One region of the Amycolatopsis sp. MJM2582 genome, then DNA from elsewhere that is predicted to be linked to it. Evidence: riboswitches for the same ligand, from Rfam matches in the RefSeq annotation. Region 1 holds a riboswitch; the other holds the start of a gene.
The links. A riboswitch is a leader RNA that binds a small molecule or an ion and turns the genes downstream of it on or off. The one in region 1 is predicted to bind glycine.
Positions count from the first base shown of each region.

Region 1 (5,796 bases):
CGGGTCCGGCCTTCTCCAGCAGCGGGTGGTTCGGCAGGTACGGCGCGAGGTGCGCGCGCACCGCGACCGGGCCGACGCCGGGGCCGCCGCCACCGTGCGGGATGCAGAAGGTCTTGTGCAGGTTCAGGTGCGAGACGTCGCCACCGAACTCACCCGGCTTCGCGAGCCCGAGCAGCGCGTTGAGGTTCGCGCCGTCGACGTAGACCTGGCCGCCCGCGTCGTGGACGATCTTGGCCAGCTCGTCGATGCCGTTCTCGTACACGCCGTGCGTGGACGGGTACGTGACCATGATCGCGGACAGCGTGTCGCGGTTGGCCTCGACCTTGGCCCGCAGGTCTTCGAGGTCGACGTTGCCCTCGTCGGTGCACTTGACCACGACGACGCGCATCCCGGCCATCACCGCGGAGGCGGCGTTCGTGCCGTGCGCGGACGACGGGATCAGGCAGACCTCGCGTTCGGTCTGGCCGTTGGCGTGGTGGTACGCGCGGATCGCGAGCAGACCGGCGAGCTCGCCCTGGCTGCCCGCGTTCGGCTGCAGCGACACCTTGTCGTAGCCGGTGACCTCGGCGAGCCAGCCGGACAGCTGCTCGACCAGGGTGTGGTAGCCCTCGGCCTGGTCGGCGGGCGCGAACGGGTGGATCCCTGCGAACTCGCGCCAGCTGATCGGCTCCATCTCGGTGGTGGCGTTGAGCTTCATCGTGCAGGAGCCGAGCGGGATCATGCCGCGGTCGAGCGCGTAGTCGAGGTCCGAAAGGCTCCGCAGGTAACGCAGCATCGCGGTCTCGGAGCGGTGCGAGTGGAAGACCTCGTGGGTGAGGTACTCGCTCTGGCGGCCGAGGCCCGCGGGCAGGGCCTGGGCGCTTCCGGCCGGGTTTTCGATCCCGAACGCGTTGAGCACCTTGGCGATGATCGCGGGCGTGGTGACCTCGTCGACCGCGATGCGGACGTGGTCGGCGTCGACCGGGCCGAGGTTGATCCCGTTCTCGCGCGCGACCGCGACGACCGCTTCGGCCTGGCCGGGCATGCGGGCGAGGACGGTGTCGAAGAAGCCCTCGTGGACGACCTCGACGCCACCCTCACGGAGGGCTCCCGCCAGTCCGGCGGCGAGTTCGTGGACGCGGGTCGCGATGCGCTTGAGGCCGTCCGGACCGTGGTAGACCGCGTACATCGCGGCGAGCACGGCGGGCAGGACCTGCGCGGTACAGATGTTGGAGGTGGCCTTCTCGCGGCGGATGTGCTGCTCGCGGGTCTGCAGGGCGAGGCGGTACGCGGGGTTGCCGTCGGCGTCGACCGACACGCCGACCAGGCGACCCGGCAGCGAGCGCTCGAGCCCGGCGCGGACGGCCATGTACCCGGCGTGCGGGCCGCCGTAGCCGAGCGGGACACCGAAGCGCTGGGTGGAACCGGCGGCGATGTCGGCGCCGAACTCACCCGGCGCGGTGATCAGGGTGAGGGCGAGCAGGTCGGCGGCGACGGTGTACAGCGCGCCGGCGGCCTTCGCGGTCTCGGAGATGGCGGAGTAGAAGCCCGCGCCGCGCAGCACGCCGGAAGCGCCCGGGTACTGGACGACGACGCCGAAGAACTCCTCCGGCAGGCCGGTGAGCAGGTCGCGGACCTCGACCTCGACGCCCATGGCCTCGGCGCGGGTGCGGACGACGGCGATGGTCTGCGGCAGGCACTCGGCGTCGAGGACGACCTTGTTCGACTTCGCCTTCGACGCGCGGCGCATCAGCATGACGGCCTCGGCGACGGCGGTGGACTCGTCGAGCAGGGAGGCGTTCGCGGTGGCGAGACCGGCCAGCTCGGAGACCATGGTCTGGAAGTTGAGGAGGGCTTCGAGACGGCCCTGCGAGATCTCCGGCTGATACGGCGTGTACGCCGTGTACCAGGCCGGGTTCTCCAGCACGTTGCGGCGGATGACCGCCGGGGTGACCGTGTCGTGGAAGCCGAGGCCGATCATCTGCGTCATCGGCTTGTTGAGCGCGGCGAGCGCGCGAAGCTCGGCGATGGCGTCCTCTTCGGACGCGGCGGGGGGAAGGTCGAGGTCGCGGGTGACGCGGATCGCGGACGGCACCGCGGCCTGCACCAGGGCATCGAGACTGCCGAAGCCGACCTCGGCGAGCATCTTGGCCTGCTCGGACTCCGAGGGGCCGATGTGCCGGTCGTCGAAGGACGTACTGGTCAAGGGAGCTCCTTGGGTCAGGCGCCGGATAGACCGGTGCGCTGGGAACTCCCCCTCTGTCATGGCACCTGAGAGTTTCACCACCGATGAGGGTGGCTTTCACCTTGGGTGAGGCGCACTTGCGCGCCTGCTTTCCAGAGTGGCCTCGCGTGAAGCGGTAGTGGGTACCTGAGAGATTCCGGGGAGTTTGCTCCTTCGGTGCCCCACCACGTTCATGGGGGCTCTCCCGCTCCAGCTCGACGGCCCGATCTGCAGTTGTGCGCACACCGTACCTGGCCTGTTCAGCGCGCGTCTACTTCCCACCGACGACGTCACTTGCGAGTTCCGGCTCTGATCACGCGAGTTCCGGCCCGCATTCAGAGGACTAAATGCGGGCCGGGCACAGCTGGGCCTGGGGTGAAGGACCCCTTCACGGCATGAAATGAGGGGAACGCGTCCTTCGGCCCCCAGGACCGAGCGCGACGGCCGGCCCCGAGTCCGTGAAGGCCTCCTTCCCTACCTTGAGAGTAGGGAAGGAGGCCTTCACGGACAGAGGAGCCCGAGGAGCACCGCATTTAGAGGACTAAACGCGGGCGGGGGTCAGAGCGGCGTGACGTAGGCGCCCGAGATGCCCCCGTCCACCAGGAACTGCGAAGCCGTGATGAACGAGGCGTCGTCGCTCGCCAGGAACGCCACCGCGCCCGCGATCTCCTCCGGCTCCGCGAACCGCCCGACCGGCACGTGCACCAGCCGCCGCGCGGCCCGCTCGGGGTCCTTCGCGAACAGTTCCTTGAGCAGCGGCGTGTTCACCGGACCCGGGCACAGCGCGTTCACCCGGATGTTCTCCCGCGCGAACTGCACACCCAGTTCCCGGCTCATCGCCAGCACCCCGCCCTTGGACGCGGTGTACGAGATCTGCGACGTCGCCGCGCCCATCACCGCGACGAACGACGCCGTGTTGATGATCGAGCCCTTCCCCTGCCGCTGCATATGCGGCAGGACCGCCTTGCAGCACAGGTACACCGACGTCAGGTTGACCTTCTGCACCTTCTCCCACGCGTCGATACCCGTGGTGAGGATCGAGTCGTCCTCGGGCGGGGAGATACCGGCGTTGTTGAACGCGACGTCGACCGAGCCGAAGGTGTCCACAGTGGTCTGGAACAGGGCCTCGACCTGCTCGGCGTCGGTGACGTCGGCCTGCACGAACAGGCCACCGACCTCGTCGGCCGCGGCCTTGCCCGCCTCGGCGGAGATGTCGCCGATGACGACCTTCGCGCCTTCGCTCGCCAGCCGCCGCGCGGTGGCGAGGCCGATCCCGCTGCTGCCGCCGGTGATGACGGCGACGCGGCCTTCGAAACGCTGAACCATTCCTATTCCTCCGTGCTGATGAAGACGTTTTTGGTCTCGGTGAAGGCGTCGACGGCGTCCGGCCCCAGCTCACGGCCCAGCCCGGACTGTTTGAACCCGCCGAACGGCGTCCAGTACCGGACGGACGAATGCGAGTTGACCGACAGGTTCCCGGCCTCGACACCGCGTGCGACGCGGAAGGCGCGGCCGACGTCGCGGGTCCAGATCGAGCCGGACAGCCCGTACTCGGTCCGGTTGGCCATGGTCACCGCGTCCGCCTCGCCGTCGAACGGGACCACGGCGACGACCGGGCCGAAGATCTCCTCGGACGCGAGCGGATGCCGCAGGTCCGGCGGCGTGACGACGGTCGGCGCGAACCAGTACCCGGGACCGACGGGCGCGTTGCCCCGGAAGGCGACCGGCGCGGAATCGTCCACATAGGACGACACCTTCGCGTGATGCCCCGCCGAGATCAGCGGGCCCATCTCGGTGACCTCCAGCCGCGGATCCCCGACGACGACGCCGTTCACCGCGGGTTCCAGCAGCTCCATGAACTTCTCGTACACGCTCGACTGCACCAGGATCAGCGACCGCGCGCAGCAGTCCTGCCCGGCGTTGTCGAAGACGCCGTACGGCGCGGTGGCGGCGGCCTTCTCCAGGTCGGCATCGGCGAACACGATGTTCGCGTTCTTGCCGCCGAGCTCCAGCGTCACCCGCTTCACCTGCGCGGCACAGCCCGCCATGATCTGCTTGCCGACCTCGGTGGAGCCGGTGAACACCACCTTCCGCACCGCCGGATGGTCCACGAAGCGCTGCCCCACCACGGATCCCTTGCCGGGGAGCACCTGGAAGACGTCTTCGGGGATCCCCGCCTCGCGGGCGAGTTCGCCGAGGCGGATCGCGGTGAGCGGGGTGAGCTCGGCGGGTTTCAGCACGACGGTGTTCCCGGCGGCGAGCGCCGGCGCGAATCCCCAGCCCGCGATGGGCATCGGGAAGTTCCACGGCACGATCACCCCGACCACGCCCAGTGGCTCGTGGAACGTCATGTTCACACCGCCGGGCACCGGGATCTGCTTGCCGCTCAGCCGTTCGGGCGATGCCGAGTAGTACGTCAGCACGTCGCGGACGTTGCCCGCCTCCCAGCGCGCGTTGCCGATCGTGTGGCCGGCGTTGGCGACCTCCAGCGCGGCGAGGTTCTCGATGTCGGCGTCGACGGCGTCGGCGAACCGGCGCAGCAGCCGCGCCCGGTCGGCGGGGGCCACCGCGCGCCAGGCGGGGAACGCCGCGTGCGCGCGGGCGATCGCCGCGTCGGTCTCCTCGGCCGAGGTCAGCTCGACCGACCTCACCACCTCTTCGGTGGCGGGGTTGATCACCTCGAACGTGGTCATTCGCGCTCCTTCGCAGCTTTCACCAGCGCTTCGAAAAGCCTGATGTCGTCGGGGTTCTGTTCGGGATGCCATTGGACGCCGAGGACGAACCCGTCGCCGGGCAGTTCGGCCGCCTCGATGGTCCCGTCGGCGGCCCAGCCGGCCGGGACCAGCCCGTCACCGAGCTTGTCGATCGCCTGATGGTGGTAACACGGCACCTTGGTCTCCGTGCCGAGGATCGACGCGACGCGGCTGCCCTCGGCAAGCGTCACCGTAGTGGTGCCGAAGGTCGCGGGCGCGGGTTGGTGATCCTTGCTGTCCACCGTCTCGGGCAGGTGCTGGACGAGCGTGCCGCCCAGCGCGACGCTGAGCACCTGCAGCCCGCGGCACACGCCGAGCACCGGTTTCCCACTGTCCAAAGCGGACCGCAGCAGCCCGAACTCGAACGCGTCCCGGTTCGGCCTGGTGTACGTCGTCGCGTGCTGCTCCTGGCCGTAACGTGCCGGGTCGACGTCCGCGCCGCCGACGAGCACGAGACCGTCCACGGCGGAGATCAGCCGATCGTGTGCCTCGCTCACCGGTGGCAGCAGGACCGGGATCCCACCCGCCGCGACGATCCCGTCGACGTAGACGCGGTGGAGCAGCGCCGCTTCGGTCTCCCACACCAGGAACTTCGCGGGTTCCAAATAGGACGTGAGCCCGATCAGGGGTTCAGAGGCGTTCGAAGCCACGGATCCTCTCCCAGTCGGTGACGGCGGCGTCGTACGCGGTGAGCTCGACCTTCGCCGCGTTCAGGTAGTGGTCGACGACCTCGTCCCCGAACGCGGTCCTCGCGAGTTCGCTCCCGTCCAGCAGCGCCGCGGCCTCCCGCAGGGTGGTCGGCACGGTCGGCTTGGCGGAACCGTAGGCGTTCCCGTGGAA
Region 1 covers NZ_JPLW01000003.1:1,078,250-1,084,045, reverse strand. Annotated here, with positions in the region: gene gcvP (aminomethyl-transferring glycine dehydrogenase) at 1-2,185, opposite strand, end outside; glycine riboswitch at 2,328-2,421, opposite strand; gene ED92_RS23895 (3-oxoacyl-ACP reductase) at 2,762-3,529, opposite strand; gene ED92_RS23890 (aldehyde dehydrogenase) at 3,532-4,896, opposite strand; gene ED92_RS23885 (gamma-glutamyl-gamma-aminobutyrate hydrolase family protein) at 4,893-5,606, opposite strand; gene ED92_RS23880 (glutamine synthetase family protein) at 5,587-5,796, opposite strand, start outside.

Region 2 (5,796 bases), on a different contig from region 1:
TTCAGGACGACGGAAGGCACGGCCATGGAAGGGAAATCCTCACTGGGTTCGGCGGCAGGGCTTCTTGCCCCGCATCATTCCACCCCGCGCGCGGCATACGCGCGCAAATACTCCGCCGTGTCCGCGTCCGCCGGGAAGAACGACTCGATCACCAGCTCGGCGACCGTGACGTCCAGCGGTGTGCCGAAGGTCGAGACCGTGCTGAAGAACGTGAGTTCGGCGTCCCCGTGCCGCAGTCTCAGCGGGACGAAGATGTCACCCGGTCCGGGGACCTCCACCTCGGGGACGGGATCCGCGCACGGATAGGCGCGCAGTTCCTCCAGCAGTTCGGTCAGCATCGGGTCGGCGGTCTGGATCACCTGACGCCGCAGCCTGCCGAGCAGATGGGCCCGCCACTCCCCCAGATTCAGCACATGCGGCGCCATCCCGTCCGGATGCAGTGTCACCCGCAGGACGTTGACCGGCGCGGCCATCAAGGCGGGCGAGACCAGGTCGGTCATCAGCGAGATGCTCGCGTTGGCGTCGACCAGGTTCCACCAGCGGTCGACGACGGCGGCCGGGTACGGCTCGTGGCCGGTCATCAGCTGGCGCACCGCCTTGCGGACCGCTTCCAGCTCCGGGGCGGCCAGACCGGTTTCGGCGTACGCGGGCGCGTATCCCGCCGCCAGCAGCAGCTGATTGCGTTCCCGCAAGGGCACCTCCAGATGTTCGCCGAGCCGCAGCACCATCTCGCGGCTGGGCTTGGACCGGCCGGTTTCGACGAAGCTCAGGTGCCGGGTGGAGATGTCCGCCGAGATGGCGAGGTCCAGCTGGCTGATCCGGCGGCGGTCACGCCATTCACGGAGGAGTTCGCCGACGGGGCGGCCCGCGCTCACTGTGGTCGTCACGATCACGAACCTACGGCTCCGCGCGCGGAGCCGCCATTACCTCCCGCGTAATCGACGGGACCCGCTCCCGGCCGACAGAGTTGCGGCATCGGTTACCCCACAACGAAACAAGGAGACACCATGTCGGACATCCAGCGCGTCGCCGAGCAGTACATCGCCGTGTGGAACGAGACCGACGCGGACAAGCGCCGCGCCCTGATCGCCGAAGTGTTCACCGAGGACGCCGCCTACACCGACCCGCTCGGCGCCGTGACCGGCCACGACGGGGTCGACGGCTTCATCGCCGGCGCGCAGGCCCAGTTCGCGGGCTTGAAGTTCAGCCTGCCCGCGGCGCCCGACGCGCATCACGACATCGCGCGGTTCCGGTGGTACCTCGGCCCGGAAGGCGCTGAGGAGCCGCTGGCGATCGGTTTCGACGTCATCACCGTCGAGGACGGCCGGATCAAGCAGGTGCTGGGCTTTCTCGACAAGATGCCCGGCTGACGATCAGGCGAAGGCCTCCGGCGGCGGACAGGAGCAGACGAGGTTGCGGTCCCCCGCGGCCCCGTCGATCCGCCGCACCGGGGGCCAGATCTTCGATGCGGTGAAGCCGGCCGGGAAGACCGCGATCTCCCTGCTGTACGGGCGATCCCATTCGCCCGCGAGACAGCGCGCGGTATGCGGCGCGTTCCGCAGCGGGCTTCCCTCCAGCGGCCACTCCCCCGCGGCGACCTTCTCGATCTCGCCGCGGATCGCGATCATCGCGTCGCAGAACCGGTCGAGTTCACCGAGATCCTCGCTCTCGGTGGGCTCGACCATGAGCGTTCCCGCGACCGGGAAGGACATCGTCGGCGCGTGGAGCCCGTAGTCGGCCAGCCGCTTGGCGACGTCGTCCACGGTGACGCCGGTCCGTTTGGTGAGCGCGCGGAGATCGAGGATGCATTCGTGCGCGACGAGGCCGTCGTGCCCGGAGTACAGCACCGGATAGTGCTCGGCGAGACGCTTGGCGACGTAGTTGGCGTTCGCGACCGCGGTCAACGTCGCCCGCTTCAAGCCTTCGGCGCCCATCATCCGGACGTAAGCCCAGGAGATCGGGAGGATCGACGCGCTCCCCCACGGCGCGGCGCTGATCGGTCCCACCCCGGTGGCCGGGCCGGCGTCCGGCTGCAGCGGGTGGTTCGGCAGGTACGGCGCCAGATGCGCGCGGACGCCGATCGGCCCGATGCCCGGTCCGCCGCCACCGTGCGGGATGCAGAAGGTCTTGTGCAGGTTGAGATGCGAGACGTCGGCGCCGAATTTCCCGTACTGTGCCACCCCGATCAGCGCGTTCAGGTTCGCGCCGTCGACGTACACCTGGCCGCCCGCGTCGTGCACCAGCGCGCAGACCTCGCGGACGGTGTCCTCGTACACGCCGTGCGTGGAGGGATAGGTGATCATGATCGCGGCGAGGTCGTCCGCGTGCTCGTCCACAGTGGACTTGAGATGACCGAGGTCGATGTTGCCCTCGTCGTCGCATTTCACGACGACCACCCGCATCCCGGCCATGACCGCGCTGGCGGCGTTCGTCCCGTGCGCACTGGACGGGATCAGGCAGACGTCACGCGCGGCGTTCCCGCGTTCGCGGTGGTACGCGCGGATGGCCAGCAGTCCGGCGAACTCGCCCTGGCTTCCGGCGTTCGGCTGCAGGGAGACCGCGTCGTAGCCGGTGATGCCGGCGAGCCAGCGCTCCAGATCCTTCACGACGGTGAGCAGGCCGGCAGCGTCCTCGGCGGGCGCGAACGGATGCAGACCGGCGAACTCGGGCCAGGTGATCGGCTCCATCTCGGCCGTGGCGTTGAGCTTCATCGTGCAGGAGCCCAGCGGGATCATGCTCCGGTCGAGCGCGACGTCCTTGTCGGACAACGCCCTCAGGTACCGGAGCAGCGCCGTTTCCGAGCGGTGCGCGTGGAAGACCGGATGGGTCAGGTAGTCGCTGGTGCGGCGCAGATCCGGCGGGAAGCCGTCCGCGGTGTCCGCGTCGAGCGAGTCCACATCGGACACCGCGACGCCGAACGCCTTCCACACCAGGGAAAGATGCTCACGGGTGGTCGTCTCGTCGCAGGCGACGGCGACGTGGTCGGAGTCCACGAGCCTCAGGTTGACGCCGAGTTCCCGCGCCGTGCCGACGATCCCCGCCGCGCGGCCCGGGACGGAAACCGTGACGGTGTCGAAGAATTCGCAGTGCACGACGTCGACACCGCTTTCGGCGAGGCCCGCCGCGAGCACCGTGGCCATCCGGTGCGCGCGGTTCGCGATGGCGCGCAGCCCTTCGGGACCGTGGTACACCGCGTACATCGACGCGATGACCGCCAGGAGCACCTGGGCGGTGCAGATGTTGCTCGTCGCCTTTTCGCGGCGGATGTGCTGTTCGCGGGTCTGCAGCGCGAGCCGGTACGCGGGGGCGCCGTCGGCGTCCTTCGACACCCCGACCAGCCGTCCGGGCAGCTGCCGTTCGAGCCCCTGCCGGACGGCGAGGTACGCCGCGTGCGGTCCGCCGAAGCCCATCGGGACCCCGAACCGCTGCGTCGACCCGATGGCGACGTCGGCGCCGAGTTCACCGGGCGACCGCAGCAGGGTCAGCGCGAGCGGATCCGCGGCCATCACCACGGCGGCGCCGAGCGCCTTGACCTCGGAGATCGTGTGGTCCCATTCGCGGACGACCCCCGACGCGCCCGGGTACGACAGCAGCACGCCGAAGAAGTCGCCGCCGAGCCCGAGCCCGGTGATGCCCTGGGACAGGTCCGCGGTCACCAGGTCGATGCCGAGCGGTTCGGCGCGGGTGCGCAGCACCTCGATCGTCTGGGGAAGGGTGTCCTCGTCGACCACGAACCGGCTCGATTTCGCCTTGCCCGCCCGGCGGACCAGCGTCATCGCCTCGGCCGCGGCGGTCGCCTCGTCCAGCATGGACGCGTTCGCGATCGGCAGCCCGGTCAGATCGGCGACCATGGTCTGGAAGTTGAGCAGCGCTTCGAGGCGGCCTTGCGAGATCTCCGGCTGATACGGCGTGTACGCGGTGTACCAGGCCGGGCTCTCCAGCACGTTGCGGCGGATCACCGGCGGGGTCACGGTGTCGTGGTAGCCGAGGCCAATCATCTGGACCATCGGCCGGTTGCGCGCGGCCAGTGCGCGGAGCTCGGCGAGCGCGCCGGTCTCGGTGGCGGGAGGCGGCAGATCCGGCGGCGTCGCGGACTCCCTCAGCGACGCGGGGACGGCCCGCTCGGCGAGCTCTTCGAGGGAGGCGACGCCGACGACGTCGAGGATGCGCGCGAGCTCTTCGGCGCCGGGACCGATGTGCCGGTCCGCGAAGGGGGTTCCGGATTCGAGAGCGGCCAGTGAAACAGGCTTCATCGGGGACCTCCCAAGACGCGGGGGTGGGGCCGGGACGGATTGTCCTGGCCCTCCCCACTCTGTCCGTACCCCCGAGGGGGCGCCTGAGAGTTTCGCCCGAGTGTTGAGCCGGGCTTGCACCGTCGGCGGGGCCGCCAGGCTGTGACCTGGCGAACCACTTTCCAGAGGCGTCTCTTCCGCGCGGTCCAGGGTGCCTGAGAGGTTCCGGGGAGGACTTGCTCCTTCGGCGCCGAGCTCAACGGTTATCGACTCGGTCTCTCCCGCGCGGATTCGTCGACCGCGGAAGTGAGCCTACCCTGCCGCTCGCGCGGCCTCATGATCAGCCGGTGCGACGGGCGTTGCGGCGCTGCGTGAGCTCGTCCGGCGTGACCGTTTCGATCACGCCGCCGTCGGCCCGCTCGGCCGGGAACTCGTGGATGGTGCCGCTGATCTCCTGCATCGCGCCGCTGACCGCGATGCCGAAGACGCCCTGCCCGCCCTGGAGTAAATCGACGATCTCCTCGGGCGAGGTGCACTCGTAGACGGTGGTGCCGTCCGAGAACAGGGTGACCTTGGCGAGGTCACGGACGCCACGCAGGCGCAGATGATCGACGGCGACGCGGATGTTCTGCAGGGAGACACCGGTGTCCAGCAGCCGCTTGACCACCTTCAGGACGAGGATGTCCTTGAACGAGTAGAGCCGCTGCGAACCGGAACCGTGCGCCGTGCGGATGCTCGGCGCGACCAGCTTCGTGCGGGCCCAGTAGTCGAGCTGCCGGTAGGTGATCCCGGCGATCTGGCAGGCGGCCGGGCCGCGGTAGCCGACGAGTTCGTCCGGGAGGGAAGAGTCGGGGAACAGCTCGCCCTGCTCGCCGTCAGCGACCGGAACGAGCGGCTCTTGAGGGCTACCAGCCTCGACCACGCCATGCCTCCCCTCGCCCGACCTGGCGGCCGGCGAACAAAGCCGCGCGGACCCACGGGAGTCCGCACCGGAGTTCCTCGTCAAGACGAATGCCCCAGACATCCGAATCACACCTTGGCGATTCACCTTCATTGACGGTAAGCGCGTCCGGCAAACCGGTCAACGCGACGCGCGGTCGGCCTCAAGCTCTTCTTGAGGCTTGTCGAGGACAGTCCCCCGTTCGGCCGTACGCTTGCCGGATTTACTCAGCCGTGTTAATTTTTACTCATGCAAGTAAATCCCTCTACCCAAAGTGCCCTGCAAGAGGTTCAGGCGGAGCTGGGGCTCTCGGTCACCGAGGCGGCCCGGCGGGCCCAGATCGTCGGGGCCGCGATCGCGACGATCGCCGACTTCGGCTACCACAAGACGTCGTTCGCGAAGATCAAGGAGCGGGCCGGGCTGTCCAGCACCCGGATCATCTCCTACCACTTCACCAACAAGGCCGGCCTGATGCAGGCCGTGGTCACCACCGCGACCGGGATGAAGGACAAGTTCCTCGAGGAGCGCATCGAGGGCACGACCGACCGTGCCGGGCTGCTGCGCGGCTACATCGAGGCGGAGATCGCCTTCCTCGGCTCGTACCCGGAACTGGTGCGGGTCATG
Region 2 covers NZ_JPLW01000002.1:565,836-571,631, reverse strand. Annotated here, with positions in the region: gene ED92_RS12885 (aldo/keto reductase) at 1-26, opposite strand, end outside; gene ED92_RS12880 (helix-turn-helix domain-containing protein) at 75-893, opposite strand; gene ED92_RS12875 (nuclear transport factor 2 family protein) at 1,008-1,370, shown strand; gene gcvP (aminomethyl-transferring glycine dehydrogenase) at 1,374-4,253, opposite strand; glycine riboswitch at 4,425-4,526, opposite strand; gene ED92_RS12865 (MerR family transcriptional regulator) at 4,573-5,154, opposite strand; gene ED92_RS12860 (TetR/AcrR family transcriptional regulator) at 5,422-5,796, shown strand, end outside.
Region 2: linked by a shared signal. The riboswitch ahead of gcvP (aminomethyl-transferring glycine dehydrogenase) and the one ahead of gcvP (aminomethyl-transferring glycine dehydrogenase) in region 1 are both predicted to bind glycine.